Regions from separate parts of the Cytobacillus sp. EB106-05-05-XG126 genome, predicted to be linked through region 2. Evidence: riboswitches for the same ligand, from Rfam matches in the RefSeq annotation. Region 2 holds a riboswitch; each other region holds the start of a gene.

Region 1 (8,209 bases), on a different contig from region 2:
AATTTCCGGAATATCCATCTCCGGCAGGCTGTAGCCGATACGGCCTTCTGTGCTTAATTCAAAGATGAGTGGCTGATCTTCCTTATGCATGGTAATCCCCCATTTCTTTAACGAATGCATCGATTTCTTCCTTCGTTCTCAATTCCGTTACAGCAACAAGCATATGATTTTTCAGGTCAGTATAATCTCTGCCCAAATCGTAACCGCCAATAATATCCTTTTCAAGGAGCTTTTGATTTACTTCCTTAACAGGCTTATTTAGTTTGATGACGAATTCATTAAATGAAGGGCCATCGAATGGGACTTCAAAGCCGGCGGCCTTTAATTGCTGTTTTGCATAATGGGCTTTTTGCATATTGGCAGCAGCCATTTCCTTTACGCCCTTCTTGCCGAGAGCAGTCATCGCTACAGATGCCGCCAGTGCGTTGAGTGCCTGATTGGAACAGATATTGGATGTTGCCTTATCACGGCGTATATGCTGTTCACGCGCCTGAAGGGTAAGCACGAAACCGCGGCGTCCCTGATCGTCTACCGTTTGTCCAACAAGACGTCCCGGCACTTTTCTCATCAGCTTGGATGTTACAGCAAAATATCCGCAATGAGGGCCTCCAAAAGCAGTAGGAATACCGAAAACCTGAGCATCTCCTGCTACGATGTCTGCTCCGAATTTCCCTGGAGGAGTAAGCGCGCCAAGAGCAAGCGGGTTGCTTGAAACAACAAACATGGACTTGTGGGCATGAATAATTTCCTCAAGCTCTTTTAAAGGCTCGACTCTCCCAAAAAAGTTAGGGTACTGTACAATCACAGCTGCGATGTCATCGCCAATCATTTCATTTAGGGCTTCAAGGTCAGTGGTGCCATCTTTATGAGGAATCTCAATCACTTCAATATACTGGCCCTTTGCGTATGTTTTGACTACTTCCTTCGATTCAGGGTGAACTGCGCTTGAGATTAATATTTTCTTCCGGCGTGTGCTGCCTGCGCTTAGCATGGCTGCTTCAGCAAGAGCAGTTCCGCCATCATACATGGATGAGTTGGCAACATCCATTCCTGTTAATTCACAGATCATGGTCTGAAATTCGAAAATTGCCTGCAGCTCTCCCTGGGAAATTTCCGGCTGGTAAGGAGTATAGGCAGTATAAAACTCTGAACGGGATAAAACATGATCGACAATGACCGGCATGTAATGATCATAAACTCCCGCACCAAGGAAAGATGTATTTGTGCGAAGATCAGCATTTTTTTGAGCCATTTTAGTAAGCTCTTTCAGTAAGGCTGTCTCTGATTTCGCCGGCTTGATTTTATATTCGCCCTTAAATCTTACACTCTCGGGAATATCACTGAATAATTCTTCCACAGAACTGACGCCGATTTTCTCAAGCATTGCTTTCTGGTCAGACTCTGTCATCGGTAAATAGCGATGTTTCATCATTTTCTCCCCCCGGTTAGTTCTTTTCTCTTTTGTAAAAAGGTGTTGCTTCAATCTTAGCCTTCAGCCGTTTGCCGCGAATCTCCACTTCCAATTCAGATCCAAGCTCCGCATGCTCTTTCTTGATAAGAACAAGGCCGATGTTCTTTTTCAATGTCGGAGATTGAGTGCCTGTTGTCACTTCCCCGATCAGCTCTTCTCCCTTATATACAGGATATCCATGGCGCGGAATACCGCGGTCAATCATTTCAATTCCGGCCAGCTTGCGCGGCACTCCGTTTTCTTTTTGGTTCTTAAGCACTTCTTTTCCGATAAAATCCGCTTCTTTATTCACCTTGACAGCAAAGCCGATTCCTGCCTCAAGCGGCGTGATATCAGGTGAGAGCTCCTGGCCGTATAGTGCCAGGTTGGCTTCGAAGCGAAGGGTATCCCTTGCGCCAAGTCCGCATGGGAGAACGCCTTCTTCTTTGCCTGCTTCAAGAATTTCATTCCATAATGCGGCTGCATCCTTGGCACCACAGTAAACTTCAAATCCGTCTTCTCCTGTATATCCAGTTCTGGAGACAAGGGCTTTCTTGCCATTCAAATCAACATCCTGCTGGAATTTAAAAAATCCGATATCCGACAGATTCGTGCCAGCAAGCTTTTGGAGCACCTTTTCTGCAAGCGGCCCCTGAATTGCCAGCTGTGCCATATCTTCTGAAAGGTTTTTCAATTCCACATTGCCTTCAGCATGGTCCTGCAGCCAGTTGAAATCCTTTTCGATATTGGAAGCATTTACAACCAGCAAATAGTGGTCATCCTCTATTTTATAGACAAGTAAATCATCAACAGTTCCGCCATTTTCATAGCACATGGCCGTATATTGAGCACCTGAGTTCTTTAGTTTGGAAATATCGTTCGTCATCATTTTTTGAAGGTATTTAAGACTGTCCGTCCCCTTCACTTCGATTTCACCCATATGGGATACATCAAAAAGGCCGGCTTTTGTACGGACTGCTTCATGTTCTTCTTTAATGCTTGAAAATTGAACAGGAAGGTCCCAGCCGCCGAAGTCGATGGTTTTTGCTCCGTAATCCTTGTACACCTCAAATAAAGGCGTGCGTTTTAACTGTGACATTTACTCGTCCCCCTTAAATCTCTTGAAATTTGTTTTAGGAACATAAAAAAGGACAGAATATCCCCTCAATTATGAGAAGATCTCTGTCCTTGCACCTGAAAGTTTACCGAAACCGGCTGTCCCCTTGGGTGGCTTATTAAAAAGCACTCTCCAGAGCTGCGTCAAACAAGAGTTCTTTTGCCTGAGAGATTCACAGATTTTGCTTGCTCCTTCGGCGCTACTAATGTAGTCTCTCCCCTTGTTGTCATTCGCATTTATAAAATTTTCCAAGATGGTCATACTTATACCAAACAGAAAAAATTAACCATCCATTACTTCGGTTCACTAAATGTAATGTGTTAACTTTCAAAACTTTCAAAGCTATTAACATCGTACCACCTAAACAAGGTTTGGGCAATATCTTTATATAGATAAAAGGAGCTGTTTTTATGACAGTGCAAATTGGCTTTGATTCTGCCTGGCAGGATGAATTCTTAAAAAGGATTGATGACGACGGCCCATGGGGAAATTGGGAGCTTTATAAACTGGCTGTTGAGGTTGAGAACCATACAACTATTCCTGAATTTGAAGGCTTGCAGGCTCCAAAGCATCTTCCGAACCTTACTCCTCTTCCACATCAGCTGGAAGTGGCCAAGCAGGTAGTCGAAAGCATGAACGGCAAGGCGATCCTGGCTGATGAGGTCGGTCTTGGAAAAACGATTGAAGCTGGGCTGATATTAAAGGAATATATGATCAGGGGACTCGTAAAAAAAGTCCTAATACTCGTTCCAGCTTCCCTCGTTTCCCAGTGGGCCATGGAGCTGAACAGCAAATTTTTTATTCCGGCTGTGGCGCAGCGGAAAAGCTATGTATGGGAACAATGCGACGTTGTGGTATCATCCATCGATACAGCCAAACGCAATCCTCATAGAGACATTATTTACAGCCTTGATTATGACCTGATCATTATAGACGAAGCTCACAAGCTAAAAAATAATAAAACGAGAAACTATGAATTTGTACAAAACCTTAAAAAGAAGTTTTGCCTCCTATTAACAGCAACACCCATTCAAAATCGAATAAGTGAGATTTTCAATCTTGTGTCCCTCCTTAAACCCGGACATCTTGGCAATGAATCAGCTTTTTATGAGAATTATAAAAAAGACTCGCGATCATTAAACGATGATGCACATCTAAAGGAACTCGTAAACAAAGTCATGATCCGCAACCGCAGGGCAGATACCGGGATTGAATGGACCAAACGGCATGTGGAAACCATACCGATAGAATTTTCGCAGGCCGAGCGTGAGCTCTATGAAGCTGTAACAGAGCTGCGGAGTGAAGAAAATTGGGTGGGTTCCAGCCAGTTTTCAGTAATGACCCTGCAAAGAGAGGCATGCTCAAGCAGAGAAGCTGTCTATTTTACGCTTCAGAATATGCTGAAAAGACAGGAGCAGCCTTCAATAGCTTTCCAGGAGCAAATACAATACCTTATTAAAAAGGTTGAAGCGGTCCAGCAAAACTCAAAAGCTCAAAAAGCACTGGAATTAATACAGAAAATAAATGACAAGGTCATAATCTTTACTGAATACAGGGCAACGCAAATGTACCTGCAGTGGTTTTTAAAGCAATATGGGATCACATCGGTTCCGTTCAGGGGTGGATTTAAAAGAGGCAAAAAGGACTGGATGAGGGAGCTTTTCCAAAAGAATGCTCAAGTCCTGATTGCAACAGAAGCGGGAGGAGAAGGAATAAACCTGCAGTTCTGCAATCATATCATTAATTTTGATCTCCCCTGGAACCCAATGCGGCTCGAACAAAGGATTGGGCGCATCCATCGTCTCGGACAGGAAAAGGATGTCATGATTTATAATTTTGCCACGAAAGAAACAGTCGAAGAACACATAATGAAGCTTCTTTATGAGAAAATACATCTCTTTGAAAAAGTCATCGGTGATTTAGACGACATTTTAACAAAGCTTGAATTCGGCAGTATTGACGATCATCTTGTTGATATTTTCGGAAAATCGTCTTCAGAAGGTGAAATGAGAATTAAAATGGAGAACTTGACGAGCATGATTCAATTCGCAGAGGATCTGAAAGAAGGTGAACTGAATGCAGCAACAGGAAATTCATAAATTCCTTGAAAGGTATTTTCACGCAAATGGGTGTGAAATAATTGATAGAGGTCCGGGGTATATGACCGTACAGCTGACGATTGATTTGGATAAGGAGTTAATGAATCGTCCCTTTTATTGGCACTATCTCGAAAAAACAGGCGGAATTCCTAACCCGATGCAGCTGACGCTTATTACAAACCAGCAGCTGGCCCCTCCGCATATTAAGGGGGAAGTCATTCATTTTGGCTCCCCAAGGCTTCACCAGATTTTTGATTCGGCCAGGAATCTGGCCGGCTATATCCGATTATATGAAAATCACCGGCAGGCACCTGGAAAGCAGGTGCCGCTAAGACCATGGCTGGGAATGAACATTCGCGTATCCTATCAATGCGACCGAAAACGGGATGTCTTCAAATCCATCGGCCTGCAATTGATAAATGGCCAGATGGTCGAAAGTTTTCATGACAGATTGCTTGGCATGAGCCTTACGCCCAAAATCCCCGACTACTCGTTCACACTGTCTCCGCTTATTATGCCGGGAAGCGGAGTATACAGGGTAGCAAATTTTATTAAAGCCGAAATTGAACAAGAAGATCATATATGGGCTGATGAGGCCCGTATGCGCTGGCAAAAAGATCTCAGCCTTCTTGAACATTTTTATGAGGAGGCAGAAGAAAAGGGCGAAAGTTATGAAAACGAAAAAACAGCCTTACAGGAGCAATATGAACCAAAGGTTAATATCTCCATCATAAATGGCGGTCTCTTTTATCTGACAGACAGCGCTGTCTAAAAATGCAAAAAACCGGCAATTTAGCCGGTTTTTTGCATAAAAGCTATTTATGTTTCTTTTTTCTCATGCCCAAGTAAAACAGATAAGAAAACATTCCAAACCATCTGAATAAAAACGGCTCTTTCATATCCTTTTTTTCAATACGATGCCGTTTTCGCTCATCTTTTGGCTGATCAATATATTTTACTACTGTCTGTGTAAGATACTTTACATAATCGTTGGATTTCATGTTCATACCTGCCTTTTTCCGTACAGAATCGCAAGAGCTGCCTGCTATTTATCATTTACAAGTATGTCCAACGGGTTTTCACTCTAAACAATCGATTATTTCTTGTATAATTTCTGCTTTATCTTTATTAGTTGTATCAATGATCACATGGGCGGTTTCTATATAGAGCGGCATCCTTTTTTCATAAAGTTCGCGGATCAGCCTTTTTTTATCGCCTTTCAGCAGCGGTCGTGAATGATCCTTCTCAATCCGTTTGAAGATTTCTTCAGGAGAAGCATAAAGGAAGAAAACAATTCCTGTTTCGCTAAGCCTTTTTCTGTTTACAGGATTTATTACAATGCCGCCGCCAGTGGTTATAACTCCCGCTCTGCCATCCATTTCAATTAATATAAGTGATTCAAGGCTTCTGAAGTATCCCTCTCCATGCTGAGCGAAAATATCATTAATATTTTTATTCTCGCGCTTCACTATTTCTTCATCTGTATCAATTACTTCCTGATTTAAGCAGGCTGCCAGCTCTTTTCCTATCGTAGTTTTGCCGGAACCCATGAATCCGATTAAATAAATAGGCTTCATTTTTATCCCCACTCAGTTTTTTTCAATCCATTTTATCATTTTTTGCAGGTCTGTGTCATAGTAAGCATAACCGGAAATTTCTTTATCAGATCCAATTTTTGTTTTGAAGGTAATCTGGATTAAGCTTGTTGCCACTGGAGAAATCTCATAGGAAACCGATCCTTTTTTAAACGAATAAACGCCTGACTCTTCCGGTTCTGCATTTTCACTCAGCCTTTTTTCTGTTTTTTTAAAGGAACTCAGCAGGTAGTATTCCTGCATTAGGACGGTTTCCGCCTGATTCACAATCCTTTTCTCGGAAATAAACTGGTCTAATTGAATTGTAAGAAGAAAGAGTGCACCCAGAATAATTGTTAAAGTAAGAGGATAAGAAAATCCTTCCTGATTACGGTACATCAATATCCTCCATATCCATTAAGTAATAAAGAAACGCGGAATGCTTCTGATCAAAATGATCCGAAACATTTATTTCAACCCCGCCATTGACAGACGTAAAGGTAATGGCATTTAGTTTTTGAAGGACAATCTCATGGCCCTTCATATCCACTCTCCTCCGCAAGTTAGATCCATATTTTTCATAAAGCACACTTTTCCCGTCTATAGTCAAAACAATTGATCCAGCTGTTATATTTGCAGCATCAGCAAGCCTGATTTCTTTTTTCAGCTGGTTGATAAATACATGCCATTCAAGTCTTTGTGTCCTAGCTTCCATTTTCCAGTCCTGAAAAAGGAAATTTAAGCCCACCGTCAAAAAGGAAACAATCAATAAAAATATTGAAAATGAAAACAGCATTTCAAGCATGGTAAACCCCTTATCACTGAAATACCTCACACTTTTCCTTTGTGTTATCCCGTACATTTTCATACCTTATGCAAACCTCCATAAATCCTTGGTTTTCCTTAAGGAATATTTGATAGACTGTCTGATTTTTTTTTATGGTCTTCCCCCCAGGAAAACTCCCCTCCGATGCAGCCTCCATAAGGCTTTCATAAAGCAGCTGGGTGCTTTCATAATCCTGTTTTACTTCTTCAGAATGCACAAGTGCATTTATGACAAGGGGAAATATTATTCCCGCTGCAAGCAGCATCCCTGATAAAGACAGCAGGAGCTCAGCCAGAAAAAAACCTTCATTCCTTCTCCACATTAAATCGTCCTCTTCCGATAAAAAATGTTAGTTTGTATTGCTCCCTGTCTGCTTTAATATAGAAGCTTCCAAATTTATTTGTAATTCCGCCAGGTCCATATTGAAAATACAATGGCATTGTTCCCGGCTTAATCTCAATGATTCCTGAATATTCTCTGCTAAAGATAGGATCAGCCGCAAGCTTTTCCTTAGCGAAATACCTATTTTCCTCTGGAATAATCTGAATAGCTACATCTGTCTGGTGGGTTATGGCATAGTTTTGGGCATAAAGGAGGTCAGATTTTAATTGGGAAAAGAACATTATCTTTTCAAGATAGAAAAAATGCGGTTTTAGAAGCAGGGCTGTAACAGAGGCAATAATAAGGAAAATACTGAGAACGAATAGCGACTCTATCAATGTAAAGCCTGCTTTATTTTTCATCATGACTCTTCAGATTCAACCTTCCCATCTGCAGAAATTGTAATGGCTTTTCCATTTGGGCAAGTCGTGTTATTTTCATTTAGATAATCGTCATCCACTAAATCCTGTATATTCGAAGGAAGTGCTTTTTTATCGATTTCATATGCCTGAACCTGCGCCTGCACCATTTTAACAAACGCATCGCATCCCTTGCTGTTTATTTTTGAATTGTGTTTTGTTACATTGGGAATGGTGATGATTAAGAGCACTGAAATCACCAATAAAACAATCATCATTTCAATAAGCGTGAATCCTCTGTTATTGTTTAACATACGCCATTTCATTAAAATCCCTCCAGTAAATGAAACATAGGCAGCAAAACTGCCAAATACATCGAAACTATTAAAAAACCGATAAACAT
Region 2 (8,209 bases):
ATCTGTATTATATTTCTCAGGCATATTCTTAAAAAGCTTAAGTTCAGGTTTTGAAACTGTCATTGATGCTGCAGCCGTCTCTTCAGCTGCAGGCCCCTGGGCCTTATAAGCAAGCTGACCGCTGCGGTACTGCTTCAAAAGCCGCTTTCCTTCTTTTTTCAGGACGATGGATGTAAGCGGATATCCCGCAAATCCCTGCATCACATAAATCACGATGGCAAAAACCGATAGTGAAGCCAGTCCCGCTTCCTTCGCTCCCTCCGACATGATCAGAGCAGATACCACACCTCCAACCAATGGCGGAATAGCGACAACCACCGTTTTAAATCCAAAGATAAATGTTCCGATTCCTAGTAATATCGCAATAATTCCTAAAATCCCTGATAAAGCAATCACAATCGTCTTCCACTGATTTTTCAATTCCTTAATCGAAAGCAATGTTCCCATATTGGTAATCAATAGGTACATCATCATCGTTGCCACAACAGGCGGAACCCCTGCCAATGCCACGATATCCTGCGGAAAGAATGTCCAATAACCTGCAAGGAACAGTACGGCACAGACAAATATGGATGGCACCCAAGCCTTAGTCCGGACTGCAACCAGATCTCCAATAAATAATATAAGTAAAAGAATAACTAACGCTAACAGCTGTGACATAAACCCTTCCCCCTCTAAGTTGAATACCTATTCATTCGTGTTTCGAAAAGTATATATTGTTAGAATAATAATACAATTATACTTTTCAGTCAATTTAAATTATTAAAAATTTTATGGAACCGCTATCATCATGACTTCTGCATGAGAAAGTCATAAAAATCAATTTAGCAAAATAATAATATTATTTTAAAATTCTATTGAAACCAAAAAAACCCGCCAAAATGACGAGTTTTCTCCATTTTTGAATAGCCGAAGACTAGTTTCTGGGATCAACATAATCCGGATAATCGGTGATGACGGCGTCCACTTCCATTTCGAACAGGAAGTCAGCAGCTTCCTGGCTGCGCACTGTCCATGAGCCAATTTGCATGCCAAGAGAGTGAACCTGATTCACTAATTCTTCGCTGACAATTCCATAGCTTGGATTAAACCAATCAGCATAAGCTGAAAATTCCTTTAATGCTTCCGCCGTTGTATCGGCACGGTTAGATGTCAGTACACCAATGGGCACTTTAGGAAGAAGCTGATCCATTGTTTTCATAGAGTCGAAGTTAAAAGACTGGATAATGATTTTTTCATTTTGCGGCTTATCAAGATTTCTTTCTTTTAATGCATCTGCCACTTGTTCTTCAATGCCGGGATAAAGCTCTGGAGCCTTCAATTCTATTAATATTCCAACCTTGCCATGGTAGCGATCCAGAATCTCTTCAAATGTCGGGATTGGTTCTCCGGCAAATTGTTCCCCTTTCCAGCTGCCGGCATCGAGACTTCTTAAAAAATCAAACGTTAAATCCACTACTTTTCCGGTTCCATTTGTTGTACGATCCACAGTTGTATCGTGGATTACCACTAATTCGCCATCTTTACTTCTTTGAACATCAATTTCAATATAATCAGCTTTCATATCTACAGCCAGATCAAAGCCGGCTATCGTATTCTCAGGTGCATACCCTGTGGCACCGCGGTGCGCTATATTATCCACTTGTTTCCTTTCCCCTGTTGTCGGTTCTGCTGCGAACGCCTGGCTGATTGGGCTGAATAGCAGAGAAAAAGCCACCCCTGTACCAATTAATAATTTTTTGTTCACGCTCTCCATCTCCTATCTAAAATATGTATTCAACCATATTCTAGAAAAGGAATGTTGAAGGGGTGTGTGATTATTTTTATGGCTAAATAAAGACCATGTTAACAAAAACCAGCCTTTTTCCTTACGTTTTTTTACAAATCCGCTTGTGGAGATTGAATAGAAATGCTCTTTTATTTCGCTTCTTACTGTACATGAACCCCTTTTCCCAGTTCTCTATTGCCGTTTTCTGAATCCCACTCTATTATTGACTGTCCAATCCTCCCATCCATACTCTATAATAATAAAAACAAATACTTGCGAATGACTGCTGCGGGAGAGAACGTAACGTACGTCACCGAAGGGGTAAATCTATAGGAAAGACGAATCTGTCAGGTACAAGGACAGAGATACTTGATTAGGGGGATTGTATGGTTTGGGATGTATTGAACGTGATCGGAACAATTGCATTTGCAATGAGTGGGGCAGTCGTTGCACTGGAAGTAAAATACGACATTATGGGTGCCTATGTTTTAGGATTAATTACAGCATTTGGCGGCGGTGCTATTAGAAACCTTTTTACCGGCATTCCGATTATAGAATTATGGCAGCAAACGACTCTTTTTATTGTTGCCCTAATTACCATCAGCTTTGTCATTATATTGCCAAGCAGCGCTGTTCAGCTTTTGACGAAATGGAGCATCTTTGACTCAATTGGCTTGTCAGCCTTTGCTGTCCAGGGAGCTATGTATGCACAATCAATTGATTTACCCTTATTTGCTGTTATGTTCTCCGCGGCCATAACCGGTGCCGGCGGAGGCATGATCCGCGATGTGCTGGCTCAGCGAAAGCCCATTGTTTTACGTGATGAAGTATATCTTTTATGGGCCATCTTTGCCGGGTTTATCATTGGCCTTGATTGGTTGTCAAAGTCTTATCATTTTTATATTCTTTTTGCTGTTACTTTAATGCTTCGAGGAATTTCGCATCATTACAGCTGGAGATTGCCTATCAAATCTATTCAAAAACAATAAGAAGCTAAAAACGATTCCTTTAAACATAAAAGCTCACATCAGCGTGAGCTTTTGTTTTCTTCCTTATTAAAATAATGGCAAACGACATATCCCACTGATTTTGCGGCAACAAGCATCGAACCTTCATCGATATCAAATTTAGGGTGGTGATTGAAGTATGGTTCTTCCGTTCCCTTTGGAGTGCACCCAATATAAAAATAACAGCCAGGGACCTTCTCCAAATAATGCGCAAAATCGTCCGATGGTGCCATTTTAGGAAACTCTTTTACCTCCAAAATGTCTTTATCCCCGGCTGATGCCAGCGTACCTGCAACAAACCTCGTCAATTCAGGATCATTATACAGCGGCGGGTAGTCGGGTTCATATGTCAGCTCACAGCTTACACCAAATAACTCCTCAAGTCCGTTTACAATGCGGTGAATTTCTCTATTCATCACATCCTTTGTTTCATCATTGGAATAGCGTACATCCCCCTCAATTTCGATATGATCCTTGATCACATTAAAACTCCCTTTACCGTCAAATGAACCGATTGTCACTACACCGGCATGAAACGGATCCACTCTTCGGCTAACAACCGTCTGGATAGCTGTTACAAAGTAAGCGCCTGCAACAATAGCATCGTTTGCTTTATGCGGGGAAGAACCGTGTCCTCCGCTTGCCTGCACCCTAAGTTTAAAATAAGCGCGGCCATTAAAGGAATATCCGCTGTGATAGCCAACAGTTCCAGCGGGGGCGATTGGCAAAACATGTATGCCAAAAATGGCATGGACATCATCGAGAAATCCTTCTTCAACGATGCTTTTTGCTCCGCCTGGAGGCTCTTCTTCCGCATGCTGATGGATTATTTTGACGGTGCCATGGATCTTATCTTTTAATTGGATGAAACAGTCAGCCAAAACCATAAGGTATGCTGTATGTGCATCATGGCCGCAAGCATGCATGATCCCTTCCTTTTTTGATTTAAACGGAACATCCAGCTCTTCTTTAATAGGAAGCGCATCAAAATCAGCCCGAAGTGCCACGGTTTTTCCCGGCTTTCCACCCTCAATAGTGACAACAATGCCATATCCATTCCCTGCATTTGTTATCAGATCAACATCTTTCCCTCTGTAAAAATCAGCGATATAGGCTGCCGTTTTTTCCTCTTTGAATGAAAGCTCAGGATTCTGGTGTAAATAACGGCGTATCTTAATCATCTCTTCTTCTCGTTCTTCCAGCATTTTCATTAATTGATCAATCACCAAAATCATCTCCTATCCTTGCTGGAACCTAAATACCTGTTACTGGGATTCCCTTTCATAATACTAAAAAGAAGAAGAGCATTGTGCAAATCCATTGCTCTTCTTCTATATTCTCTGTATTTACACTTTTCACTCGTTCTCACTGTTCACTTTATATGTTGATTGCTAAATCGCAGCCATCTTTTTGAATTCCTCTTTCAAAATAATGCCCAGAATTAAACCAGGGCTCTATAAACCTCCACAATTGGGCGGTTTGTCCTTTTCCCCCTCAGCGAAATCACAGCCTTCAGCAACTGATTCAAGGCCATAGTCTGTATTGCTTATCTCATATGAATCCTGGGCATTTTTTCGGATATCCTCGAGCGGCTTTTCTTTCTTTTCTCTCATATCTTCCCTCCTAAGTTTTTATTAAAAGTTTTTTCTTAGATGAGAAATATTATTCGTGTTGAGGTTTGGAGCAGCAGCTTCTAATATGCTATAGCGCCATATTTCTGCAAAAAGCCACTGTAATTAAGAAATACCGGAAGCTTGAAAAATACCCTAGTACAAACGAAAAGCACAACCCGCAATATGAAATGGCTTTTCTTGTAAGGATGCTGAGGAGAATTTAAAGCTCAATTTGTTTAATTACTTTCGCTGGATTTCCGCCAACTACTACATTCTCTGGCACATCTTTCGTAACAACTGCACCTGATGCGATCACCGCATTGTTGCCTATTGTTACACCTGGATTAATGACTGCACTTCCCCCGACCCACACATTGTTTCCAACCGTAATCGGCTTAGCATATTCTCTGCCTGAATTGCGTTCAGCGGGATGAAGCGGATGCGTTGCCGTATAGATATGTACACCGGGAGCAAGCATGCAATTATCTCCAAAACGCACTTCACAGACATCCAGGATGGTACAGTCAAAGTTCGCAAAAAAGTTTTCACCTACATGAGTATTATAGCCGTAATCAAATCTGATATTGGGCTCCATATATACGTTTTCTCCGGTAGACCCAAGCAGCTCCTTTAATAACTTTATTCGCTTTTCCCCTTCAGTCTCCAGAGTCTGATTGTACATTCTGACCTTTCGTCTTGCTTCCTCGCGTTCCTTTAATAATACCGGATCGGCAGGATCATACATTTCTCCGGCCAGCATTTTTTCTTTTTCTGTTTTCATTTTATGACCTGCTTTCAAATACATTTTCAAATACAGAACTGAAAAAAGGACAGTGTACCTGTCCCCGTGTCCCCTTTAGCGTGACGCTTTAGGCGGCTGGCAAACGTCACATTTGCGCTGGTGATTATTTTTAAATTTCGTAAATGTTTTTTCAAACTGGCTGCCGCATGCACATTGAAAAAGCAGCTTTTGAGAAAAACCATGATATTCCGTCGATAGCAGCTTACTATCCGAGTTTTTCTCAACGAAATCGTTAATTTTGCTGATGTTCCATCGTTTATTCATTACCTTACCCTCCATATTGAATCGCTGAGCGGACATCCGTTCCATTATTAGCGCATTTCATCATTCCTAAGTTCCTCATTATAACACAAAGGGACAGGTTCATTGTCTAACCCAGCCCCAATTGGTTTAGCATCTTACATATTTCCTTTTAAAGCCAATCTTTCCTCTATCTGCTTCCTTTTGGATATTTTCTGAGGCCTGCAGAATGGTACTTTTTTTCTTATCCCGTTTCATTTCGACCGGCCCAATGGCTTTTGCAATCTCAACCGCCTTTTCATGGAGCGGCAAATAAGAAACACCCACTGTATAGACAAAATTATTCATGGCGGATTTCGTACGCTCCGGAGAATTGTGGATGGTGTCTTTCACTTTATCAAGCATTTTGGCCAGCTTCTCTTCAGAAAATTCAGCGTCCGGACGATTTCCCAAAAGCCAGCAATAGCAGCTCCAGCCACCTGACATCCGCAGTTCTTCCCCGCTTTCGATCCATTTGTCGGCAACATCCTGTGCAATATCTGCTTCAGCTAATGTAACGGCCACTACATAATCGGACAGCATGTAAAAATAAGCAGCATCCATCCAGCGGTCAAAATCCGCTTCGGTCATGGCCTCAGGATCTGCAATGACGCCTGCAAAGTACATGGCATCGTAGTTCCCTGTGGCGTATAACTCCTCCGCCAAAGGCTGATTTCTTTTAATTTTTTTAGCTATCGGTTTCATTCCACCTGTTGCAGCACCAAAAAGCGGCTCATGTGCTCCGTTAGATATGTACATTTTCTTGGTCCGTTCCTTGCCGAGAGCCTCAAGCTCCTGCATAACCGTCTGTAAATCCATCTTTTTAAGCACTTCCTTCTATTTAAATAAAGTTAACAGCAAAAGACTGATTCGCTTCAAGAACCCAAATATTCGGTTTTCAGTTCAATCTCTTTAACTTCTTTATCGAAATAGACCTTATAGGCCATGGCATCCGGTCTAGAACTTACGATTCGGCTGACCTCCTCCTCAATGAAGTGGATAGCCACTCCATCATCCGCTGCAATTCCAGGCTTTATTTTATCAGAAGCCAAAAGCTCATGATAGGCTGGCCTTCTTTCCGCTTCTCCGTCGTAATGAGGGCAATTGCTTCCTTTCAAAAAGCCGAGGCATGTTAATGGCTCCAGTTTATCTCCATAAGAATCCGTAACCCCTTCTTCAAACCAGCAAATGGAGCCCGCACTGATGCCGGCTAATATGATCCCTTGGTCCCATGCCTTTCGTAAAATCTTATCTAATCCCCATTCTTTCCATAAAGCCAATAAATTCTTCGTATTTCCGCCTCCAACATAAATGATATCTTTATCCAGTATAAACCCCTCTATATCTCTTGCTGGCGGTTTAAATAATGATAAATGAGAGGGCTGGCACTTCTGTTTTTCAAAAAAGTCATAAAACCATTTAATGCAAACCTCGGAATCCCCTGTTGCAGTAGGCACATAGCAGACTTTAGGATTTTCTTTACCTGACTGACGTAAAATGTATTCATCTAACAATGGATTCTCCAGCTCCATGGAGAACCCGCCTCCTCCTAATGCGATAATTTGCCTCATAACTTATTCCCCCTCAAAGAAATGCTAAATATAAATATTCTCCTTTAATTCCAGCTGTTCCTTGCTACTCATTCTAAAAGTGATTCTGCATAACAAAACGCTTAGGATTTAGCCCAAGCGTTTTGTTATTTAAAAATAAATTTATTAAATTCCTCTACTGTTTCAAAATAATACTTTGAATCTAACTTCATTTGTTCCTTGATTTCAGGGATAATGTGAGACCATCCGGCAGCCGCAAAATCCACATTGCAGCTTCTGGCCATATCCAATCCGGGCTTCAGGTCATCGAGCATTAATGCATCAGTCTCTTGAAGTTCATAGCGCCTTAATATTTCTTTAATTGGATATGGATGCGGTTTTCTTTGATTCTCAGGAAGATCCCAGCCAAAGATGGCATCTGGCACAAATCCACAATGAATGGAATAATCTCTTTCAATTCTGCTTGTCTCAGAATGAGAAACAACCGTCACAATTCCACCTTGCTTTTTAAACTCTTGAACTGTCTCAGCAAACAGCTCATAGAAGTCAGGTACAGTTGACTCGGTATATTTTTTCCATACCATCTGCTGGTGATTTTGTTCCTCATCTGTAAATTTAATAATATCCTTACATAATGCAGTAAATCCCGGATGATAACAATATCTGACGAAATCTTCAAAAGATATAGGTTTATCATTTGGCCGCAAGTCTTTAAGAGCCTCTGCAAATGATGGAAAGTGTATACCAGGTGTGCTTTTTACCCCTGTATCATCATGATCTAAGATTAAACATTTATATTTTAAACCCATAACTGCCTCCTGCAAACCTCTACATTAAAACATAAATAAAATCCAGCATTCATTTATAATTATATTAGCAAAAAGCCCAATTCATTGCGAATTGAGCTTTTTATTTTGACTGTTGTTTGTTTCTCTTAATTTAAACAGAAGGGTTTATGATTCACTCAGCTCAGGCTTCCCGGCTTCCAGAAGCACCTGATCCCGGCCTAAAATAACAGCTAACAGGATAATGAATGCGCCTGTTCCCACAAGAAGCCATTCGATGGCAATGATATCTGCAATCGGGCCAAATATCAGCATGCCAATCGGCATCATGGAGGTGGAGATCATTCCCATGACACCAAACACTCTGCCTAAATAATTTTCTTCAATTTTCTCCTGCAGCAATAC
Region 3 (8,209 bases), on a different contig from region 2:
TGGCAGTAGTGTGATCATTTATGCGAAGGTAAATATGTTTATACGAAAAGAGCCAAAGTAAATAGGCTTTATATGCAATCAATCAAACGTTTGATTGAAAAAGCTTGGGGCATTAGCCTCGAGCTTTATTTTTTTGTATGAAAAATCTTAGGATAATCAAAATAAGAAGGAAACTTTTTCAATTAGGAAGGAGAAAAGGATATGAAGAAATTACTGATCATAGGAATAATGCTGCTCATGCCGCTGAATATGCTGGCAGCTCCGGGCAGTGCAGCTGCACAAAAACCGTGTCTTACCCAGTCAGAGGTTAAGTTTGAAAACGAATTCCGCAGACTATGGATCGACCATGTATTATGGACAAGCAACTATATTACAAGTGCCACAACTGCCGGGGCGGAGGATCAGAAGCAGGTATTGGCGCGCCTGCTTAAAAATCAGGAGGACATAGGGAATTCCATTAAGCCATATTACGGAGAAGCTGCAGGAGCTAAGCTGACAGAACTGCTTAAAGAGCATATTGTCATTGCGGGTGATATCGTGGAGGCTGCCAAGAGCGGTCAGGGTGCAAAGGTGAACCAGCTGAACAAAGAATGGTATCGCAATGCCGATGATATCGCTGCTTTTCTAAGCGGAGCCAATCCAAATCTGAAAAATGAAGATGTGAAAAAACTGCTTTATAAGCATTTGGAATTAGTAACAAATGATCTGACAGCAAGTCTTGTTAAGGATTGGGAAGCAAGAATTGTTTCGATTGATGAGGGAGTATCGCATATCATTATGATGGCAGATGCCATTTCTGATGCGGTTGTGAAGCAATTCCCAAACAAATTTAAAGGGTAACTGCAAGAGGCTTCAGCTTTGCTGAGGCTTCTCTTTTTTTTCCTTTGACAAAGCAGCATGTCTCATTATAAGCTATTTAGCGTGCCGAAAAAAATAATGTAAATTTTTCACATATAGAAGGAGGGGTATCCGTTTTGTCAGGAGATCAAAAGAAAAAGATGATCATTTTGATGATCAATATGTTTATTGCAATCGGAAGCTTTGGGATTATCATTCCGATTTTGCCGGCTTATTTGGAATCCATTAACCAGGGAGGAACGGCAGCAGGCCTGATGATTGCCATTTTTGCGGGTGCCCAGCTGATTTTTTCTCCTATCGCGGGAAAATGGGCTGACCAGTACGGACGCAGAAAGATGATTATTTACGGGTTAGCTGGTTTGACATTATCCATGCTTGTCTTTTATGCAGTAGATTCCATTTGGCTGCTTTACTTTTCACGTGTCATTGGAGGCATTGGAGCTGCCTTGCTGATTCCAGCTATTTTTGCTTACATTGCTGATATTACTACCATGGAGCAGCGTGCAAAAGGGAATGGTCTTGTTTCAGCTGCAATGTCACTTGGAATTGTGGTTGGGCCTGGAATTGGCGGATTTTTGGCAGACTTCGGCCTAAAAATGCCATTTCTGATTTCCGCGCTTGTTTCTCTAGTGGCTGTTATTTTTTCAGTTGTGCTCCTTGAGGAAAGCAGCACATTGCAGACAGTGCCGGGAGAGATGCCTGAAGAGGAACCGATGGTCAAGAAACTGGCCATGTCCGTTAAGAAGCCTTATTTTATTCCGCTTATCATTACATTGGTGATGAGCTTTGGACTAATGGCGTATGAGTCAGTTCTTGGGCTCTACCTTGATAATGAATTTGCTGCTACTCCGCAGGAAATTGCCCTTATGGTGACTTCGACAGGAGTCATTAGTGTTATTGTTCAATTATTTGTAGTCGATCGTGTGGTTAATAAATTCGGTGAAGGAAAGGTATTGAATATCTTTTTGGCTGTTGCAGCGTCAGGATTCCTTGTCTCACTGTTTGCAGGAAGCTATGCACTTTTCTTCGTTATTTCGCTGATCATTTTCCTTGCAACTTCCATTCTTCGACCGGTTTTGACCACGCTAATTTCAAAAATGGCCGGTAATGAACAGGGGTTTGCCATGGGAATGAACAATGCTTATATGAGCATTGGAAACGTTCTGGGGCCAACGATTGCCGGTGTACTTTATGATGTACGGATAACCTATCCGTTTGTTCTTGGTTTGGCCTTATTGATCGTTACATTGTTTATCACGATTGCCTGGCAGAAAAAGGAGCCAAAACCAAAGGCAGCTGTGTAGAGAAAGGCTTGGAGACGTTGTCTTCAAGCTTTTTTACTTTTCTTTTTCACATAATAAATCAGCTTTAATGCCAGGCTGAAATTGTGGCAATTTTGTGAAAGAAACCTAGTTCGATTGACATGAGTTAAAAAATACATTATTCTGAAAATAACAAAAATATTGAGCGGATGACGGCTGCGGGAGAGAGCATACAGTAGCCACCGAAGGAGCAAGCTTCAAAAATACCCTTGAAGCCAATCTCTCAGGTAGACAGAACCTCAGTCGGACGCATCTCTGGAGAGCGCGCATGGACTTTGCGACACCAAAGGGGTCAAACTCTCAGGTAAAAGGACAGAGAAGGGGGATAAAGAAGCCGCCTTTTTTCTGTCCTTTTTATATGGATGGCAAGGCAGTTGGAGGAATCTATATGAATACAAATATTAACGCAAACCGGGCGACATTGCTGATATCCTGTCCAGAGAGACCGGGCATCATCTCTACAGTCTCTAACTTTCTGCTGGAGCATAACGCGAACATTGTGCATTTTGACCAGCACACAACCGATCCGCTGGCAGGCATCTTCTTCATGCGAATTGAATTCGATATGAATCATTTTGATGAGTCCTTTTCAAAACTGAAAGAGGATCTGCCTGAGATGGCCAAGGAATACTCTATGGAGTGGAAGCTGAGCGGCAAAGGCGAGCGCAAGCGGATGGCCATATTTGTTTCTAAAATGGATCACTGTCTGCTCGAGCTGCTGTGGCGCTGGAAATCGAAGGAGCTTGAAGTGGATATTCCCCTTGTGATCAGCAATCATCCTGACATGAGGGAAGTGGTAGAAGGTTTCGGAATACCATATCATCATGTTCCGATTACACCGGACACTAAATCGGAAGCTGAGCAAAAGGCAGTAGAGCTGCTGGATGGAAAAGCGGATTTCATTGTGCTTGCGAGATATATGCAGATTCTTTCACCGAGCTTTATTTCCAAATATCCAAACAGGATTATTAATATCCATCACAGCTTTCTGCCGGCCTTCGTGGGAGCCAATCCTTATGCACGGGCGTTTAACCGTGGAGTCAAGCTGATTGGGGCAACTGCCCATTATGTAACAAATGATTTGGATGAAGGGCCGATCATTGAGCAGGATGTCCAGCGGGTTAACCACCGGCACACTGCACAGGATCTCAAAATTGCCGGCAGGCATGTGGAGAGGCAGGTCCTCGCACAGGCAGTCGCCTGGCACGTAGAAGACAAAGTCATAGTGCATGGCAATAAAACGATTGTTTTTTAAGAGGCACTGTCAAAAATAGATCTTGCATCAAGAAGATTACCAGCATCATGAAAGAAGGTGAGCAGAAATGAAAAGGAAAAAATTATCAATGCTTGAAATGATTAAGGTTAATAAAGAAGAGCTTTTAAAAGATCGCCGTGAGCTTGAGAAGATCGAAAAAAAAATAGACGATAAATATGCAAAAGCACAGTAAGAAAGTACACCCGGCCTGGGAATATAGCAGGCCGGGTTTTTTTATGAATTAAAACGCCCAGGGAATCCCTGGGCGCCAACTTCTTATTTTTGTCTAAAGAAATCTGTGAAAGCATGATACATTTCCATACCCTGATAAAAGAACAGGCTGGAAGCTGTTAATGAAAATAACCCAATCATTAAAAATCTAATCCACATTATGTCTTCCTCCTTTAATTGTTTTGTTGGACAATTAAGGAGCTTGAATGACATAATTCGCCTCGTAGAAAATTGGAGTATAAAATATCTTTCTCCTGCGGGCAATGTGCAGAGCACTATATACAAAAAGGATAACTGTCAGAATTGTAATGGATAAAGAGATGATATCCAACGTGAAGATATGCTTTTTGGGATCATCTTTTAATAGGAAGCTCTCGGTAAAGTCCGAAACTGTTACCGCTTTGCTTTGGTCCATTGGAATGTCATTATAATGGACACCAGGATATTGGGTAATGAGAAAGGATAAAAACACAGACAGCAGTAAAAGTGGCATTACCTGGCGTTTCCTCATTCCCTCACCCCTTTTCAAGATTATAACTATCATCATAACCACTATTTATAGATTAGTAAACTAAAAGATTTTGACAGGATTCGTAAATATTCTATGTATATATTGTAAAAATAGCTGGGACAAATGATACAGGGGAACAAAGGCTTTTTGGCTGCAAGTCTAGATTACAGGTGAAAGAATAACCAAATCCTTACAAAAGACCTGATAAAATAGGCAGAGGTATTGTCATTCTCCTTTACACATCTTCATATTGCTTTAAAAAATGCCTCTTATAATCAAATGTGAATCCAGATTGAATTAAGAGGTGAAGAAAATGAACAATGAGAGATCGATTGATGATTTAATCAGAAAGTTTAATGAAGAAAATCTGAAGAGGGACATTGACCGCCGGAGCTTTCTATCTGGCGCAGGGAAAATAGCAGGTTTTTCGCTGGCGCTGGCTATGGCGCAATCATTAGGGGTGGGTAATCTAAAGGTTGATGCTGCTCCTAAGTTCAGCAAATACCCTTTTACGCTCGGTGTCGCATCAGGAGATCCTCTTTCTGACAGTGTGGTTTTATGGACAAGACTAGCGCCCGATCCACTTAATGGAGGCGGGATGCCAAATCATGCTGTACCGGTCAAATGGGAACTTGCTGCAGATGAACACTTCCAAAAAGTTGTTAAACACGGGACTGAAATTGCAGTGCCGGAATTGGCGCATTCTGTGCATGTGGAGGCAGAAGGCTTAATGCCAAACACTGTTTATTATTATCGTTTTAAAAGCGGCAATGAGCTTAGCACAATCGGCAAAACAAAGACACTTCCGCCTGCGGGTGCCAAAGTATCAGGGTTATCATTTGCATTTGCTTCATGTCAGCAGTATGAACATGGATTTTTTACAGCCTATCAGCATATGGCAAAGGAAAATTTGGATTTTGTCATTCACCTTGGCGACTACATATATGAATATGGACCAAATGAATATATTTCACCAACAGGAAATGTCCGCCATCATAGCGGACCGGAAATTATCTCTCTAGAAGATTATCGGAATCGACATGCTCAGTATAAATCTGATCAGCATCTTAGAGAAGCTCATGCTGCTTTCCCTTGGGTGGTCACTTGGGATGACCACGAAGTGGAAAATAACTATGCAGGAGGGATTCCGGAAAAAGGTCAGTCGGCTGAAGCATTTATTAGACGCAGGGCAGCAGCTTATCAGGCATACTATGAGCACATGCCACTCCGGTTATCTTCCATGCCAAATGGTGATGGTATGCAGTTGTATAGGGAGTTCAGCTATGGCAGCCTGGCGTCATTCCTTGTGCTTGATTCCCGGCAATATCGGGATGACCAGGCAAATGGTGATGGCAGCAAGCCGCATACACCGGAGTCGCTTGATCCAGCCCGGACTCTCCTTGGCAAGGAGCAGGAACAGTGGGTTGAAAGCAATCTTAGTACCTCCAATGCTCATTGGAATGTGCTTGCACAGCAGGTGTTTTTTGCCCAGAGGAACTTCGGGACAAGTGCTTCGCCGAAGTTCAGCATGGATGCATGGGATGGATATCCCGCTGCCAGGGAGCGCCTGGCTGATTTCGCAGCTTCAAACAATATCGAAAATCTGATCGTCCTGACTGGAGATGTTCATGCAAGCTGGGCTTCCAATATTCTAACAGACTATGATGATCCAAATGCAAAGCTGATTGGGGCCGAATTTGTCGGAACCTCTATCACATCAGGAGGGAACGGATCAGATGTGAGAGCAGATACGGAAAAGACGCTTGCAGAGAATCCGCATATTAAGTTTTTTAATAATTATAGAGGCTATGTCCGCTGCCGGGTAACACCAGAGCAATGGCGTGCGGATTATCGGGTTCTTCCATTCGTAACAGAGCCAGGAGCGGATATTTCAACAAGAGCATCATTTGTTTTTGAAAAAGATCAGGCTGGATTGAAGCAGGTTTCGGCTTCTGCTGTCCCTCAGGGAGTTCGAATATCTGCCGAGGTTGAGGAAGACCGTCATCGTGCCCATAACCGGGCACATGAAAAGCAGCTTAAGAAAAAGCGCGAAAAGGTATTACATTAATAGGACGGTGAGAAGATGATTTCTAACATTGGCATTCCAGGCTTAATTCTTGTTCTTGTCATTGCCTTGATCATATTTGGGCCATCAAAGCTTCCCGAAATTGGGAGGGCGTTTGGGCGGACATTAACTGAGTTTAAAAGCGCGGCAAAAGACTTAGTGTCAGATGAGGGAATGAAAGAAGAGAAAAAGCCGGCACTTTCAGCTCTGAAAAGAGAAAAGTAGGGAATAAAAATACAGGCGCAAATTAGCCTGTATTTTTATGTGTATTAATATGTGAATAATTTCACATAATGTTCATTTTTGAATAATCCATAACAACAAGAAGTATATTATATTAATACTGTACTAATATTGTTTAAATAATTTTAAATGCCACCAAGGAGGCATAACAAACCATGAAAAAAATATTTCAGTTATTATTAATAATAGGCTTAGTCATGACGCCTTTTTTTACAAGCGCTCATGTGAAATGGTTCACGAATGTGGCGCCTCAAAAGGAAACCATTGAAAATATAATATCACCTTTATTCATGGGACTGGCCCTGGCTGCTGCGATTGTCCTTGCGCTATTGACATTGATTATCCCAAAGACTTCACAATGGGCTAAAGTCAAAAAGCTTGATGACTGGCTCTCAGGATTCCGCAAATACAGCAGATATATCCTGAAGTATGGAACTGCTGCGGCGTTAATAATCCAGGTAACGAACGGAACATTGTTTGCGCCTGAATTTCATTTAACCAGCACGATTGCTATGATATTAACGTGGGCTGCGATTGGCTTTCTGCTAATTCCTCATCATATTTCAACAAAGGCCGGGGCCGTTATTTTACTGGGGCTGTTTGTGTACGTTACCATGCAGAATGGCATTTTCCATATGCTTGATTATGGATATTATGTTGCCATTATTGGAGTCCTGATGGTCGGCAGCACGAAGCTCGAGAAGGTTGGATTTCCATTCTTATATTTGGGCACAGGTTTATCTTTATGCTGGGTGGCTGTCGAAAAATGGGTATATCCAAGCATGTCACTGGATATTGTGGCCAATCATGGAGTCCCTACATTCGGATTTGCACCTGCTGCATTCGTTGTTATAGCTGCATTCATTGAATTTGTGGTCGGTTACCTTCTTGTAGTAGGGATTCTTAACCGTGTAGTTGGCTTCGTCGTGACAGTTATTTTCATCACTACCACAATGCTGTTTGGCATGACAGAAGTGATCGGGCATTTTATGATCCATATTGTGCTGATTATTTTCATCATTGAAGGGGTGTCTTTCTATAACCCGCCGATCAAGCTGCACAAAACTAAGGCGGATCAATTTGTGTTTGTATTCCTGAACTTTATTTTCGTCCTTTCGACATTCACTTTAATTTATTACCGATTTGCATAAGCATTGACATTTTGAATAAAATAGAATATGCTTAATTTAAATAGTTGAATAGTTTCTCCTAAAGGGGAGTAGCTTTTACAGCAGAGTCGTCATTTCGGAGTTAAGAGCTCCCGGCTTTGTTGGCAACCTTAACGTTGTTAGCAAGACCTTTGCCTGTTTCGGGTAAAGGTCTTTTTGTTTTTTAAAACCTTTACCGCTTGCTGGTAGAGGTTTTTTTATTGCCTGATATAGCTTGGCAATGGAAATCCTCAATCGACATAACTGCAGGGAAACAGTGCGAAGCTTTCAATACTTAAAAAACAAAGGAAAGGAGTTCAGGATGAAAAAAGCTAAAGTATCATTTGCAGAATTAATTAAGAAAAACAAGGAAGAGATGCTGAGAGATCAAGAGTTGCTGGCTAAAATTGAAAAGCGTTTAGACGAAAAATACACAAAGGTTAAATAAGGGAGGGTGTTTAGATGGAATTATCATTAATACTTGAGTACGGATGGGTGCTGCTGCTGCTTGTGGCGCTGGAGGGTTTATTGGCTGCTGATAACGCGCTGGTGCTGGCGATTATGGTAAAGCATCTT

What was found. A riboswitch is a leader RNA that binds a small molecule or an ion and turns the genes downstream of it on or off. The one in region 2 is predicted to bind glycine.
Region 1: it holds a riboswitch for glycine, as region 2 does, so the genes downstream of both, gcvT (glycine cleavage system aminomethyltransferase GcvT) here and AC3WTL_RS17530 (trimeric intracellular cation channel family protein) in region 2, are expected to answer to the same signal.
Region 3: it holds a riboswitch for glycine, as region 2 does, so the genes downstream of both, purU (formyltetrahydrofolate deformylase) here and AC3WTL_RS17530 (trimeric intracellular cation channel family protein) in region 2, are expected to answer to the same signal.

Annotation. Positions count from the first base shown of each region.
Region 1 is NZ_JBYTDU010000002.1:446,944-455,152, reverse strand. Features, by position in the region: gene gcvPB (aminomethyl-transferring glycine dehydrogenase subunit GcvPB) at 1-90, opposite strand, end outside; gene gcvPA (aminomethyl-transferring glycine dehydrogenase subunit GcvPA) at 83-1,429, opposite strand; gene gcvT (glycine cleavage system aminomethyltransferase GcvT) at 1,446-2,549, opposite strand; glycine riboswitch at 2,709-2,797, opposite strand; gene AC3WTL_RS12705 (DEAD/DEAH box helicase) at 2,978-4,666, shown strand; gene AC3WTL_RS12700 (YqhG family protein) at 4,644-5,438, shown strand; gene AC3WTL_RS12695 (YqzE family protein) at 5,482-5,667, opposite strand; gene AC3WTL_RS12690 (shikimate kinase) at 5,746-6,243, opposite strand; gene comGG (competence type IV pilus minor pilin ComGG) at 6,256-6,639, opposite strand; gene comGF (competence type IV pilus minor pilin ComGF) at 6,629-7,102, opposite strand; gene AC3WTL_RS12675 (phosphatase) at 7,059-7,388, opposite strand; gene comGD (competence type IV pilus minor pilin ComGD) at 7,372-7,812, opposite strand; gene comGC (competence type IV pilus major pilin ComGC) at 7,809-8,132, opposite strand; gene comGB (competence type IV pilus assembly protein ComGB) at 8,132-8,209, opposite strand, start outside.
Region 2 is NZ_JBYTDU010000006.1:58,870-67,078, forward strand. Features, by position in the region: gene AC3WTL_RS17520 (hypothetical protein) at 1-660, opposite strand, end outside; gene AC3WTL_RS17525 (glycerophosphodiester phosphodiesterase) at 917-1,747, opposite strand; glycine riboswitch at 2,048-2,141, shown strand; gene AC3WTL_RS17530 (trimeric intracellular cation channel family protein) at 2,155-2,757, shown strand; gene AC3WTL_RS17535 (amidohydrolase) at 2,796-4,001, opposite strand; gene AC3WTL_RS17540 (hypothetical protein) at 4,230-4,388, opposite strand; gene AC3WTL_RS17545 (sugar O-acetyltransferase) at 4,609-5,169, opposite strand; gene AC3WTL_RS17550 (hypothetical protein) at 5,245-5,454, opposite strand; gene AC3WTL_RS17555 (DNA alkylation repair protein) at 5,581-6,288, opposite strand; gene AC3WTL_RS17560 (Type 1 glutamine amidotransferase-like domain-containing protein) at 6,345-7,040, opposite strand; gene AC3WTL_RS17565 (HAD family hydrolase) at 7,166-7,828, opposite strand; gene AC3WTL_RS17570 (MFS transporter) at 7,973-8,209, opposite strand, start outside.
Region 3 is NZ_JBYTDU010000009.1:37,008-45,216, forward strand. Features, by position in the region: gene AC3WTL_RS19620 (aspartate kinase) at 1-14, shown strand, start outside; gene AC3WTL_RS19625 (glycosyltransferase) at 202-840, shown strand; gene AC3WTL_RS19630 (MFS transporter) at 975-2,162, shown strand; glycine riboswitch at 2,330-2,430, shown strand; gene purU (formyltetrahydrofolate deformylase) at 2,569-3,435, shown strand; gene AC3WTL_RS19640 (FbpB family small basic protein) at 3,503-3,628, shown strand; gene AC3WTL_RS19645 (hypothetical protein) at 3,860-4,177, opposite strand; gene phoD (alkaline phosphatase PhoD) at 4,491-6,245, shown strand; gene AC3WTL_RS19655 (twin-arginine translocase TatA/TatE family subunit) at 6,261-6,467, shown strand; gene AC3WTL_RS19660 (hypothetical protein) at 6,641-7,636, shown strand; gene AC3WTL_RS19665 (FbpB family small basic protein) at 7,956-8,081, shown strand; gene AC3WTL_RS19670 (TerC family protein) at 8,096-8,209, shown strand, end outside.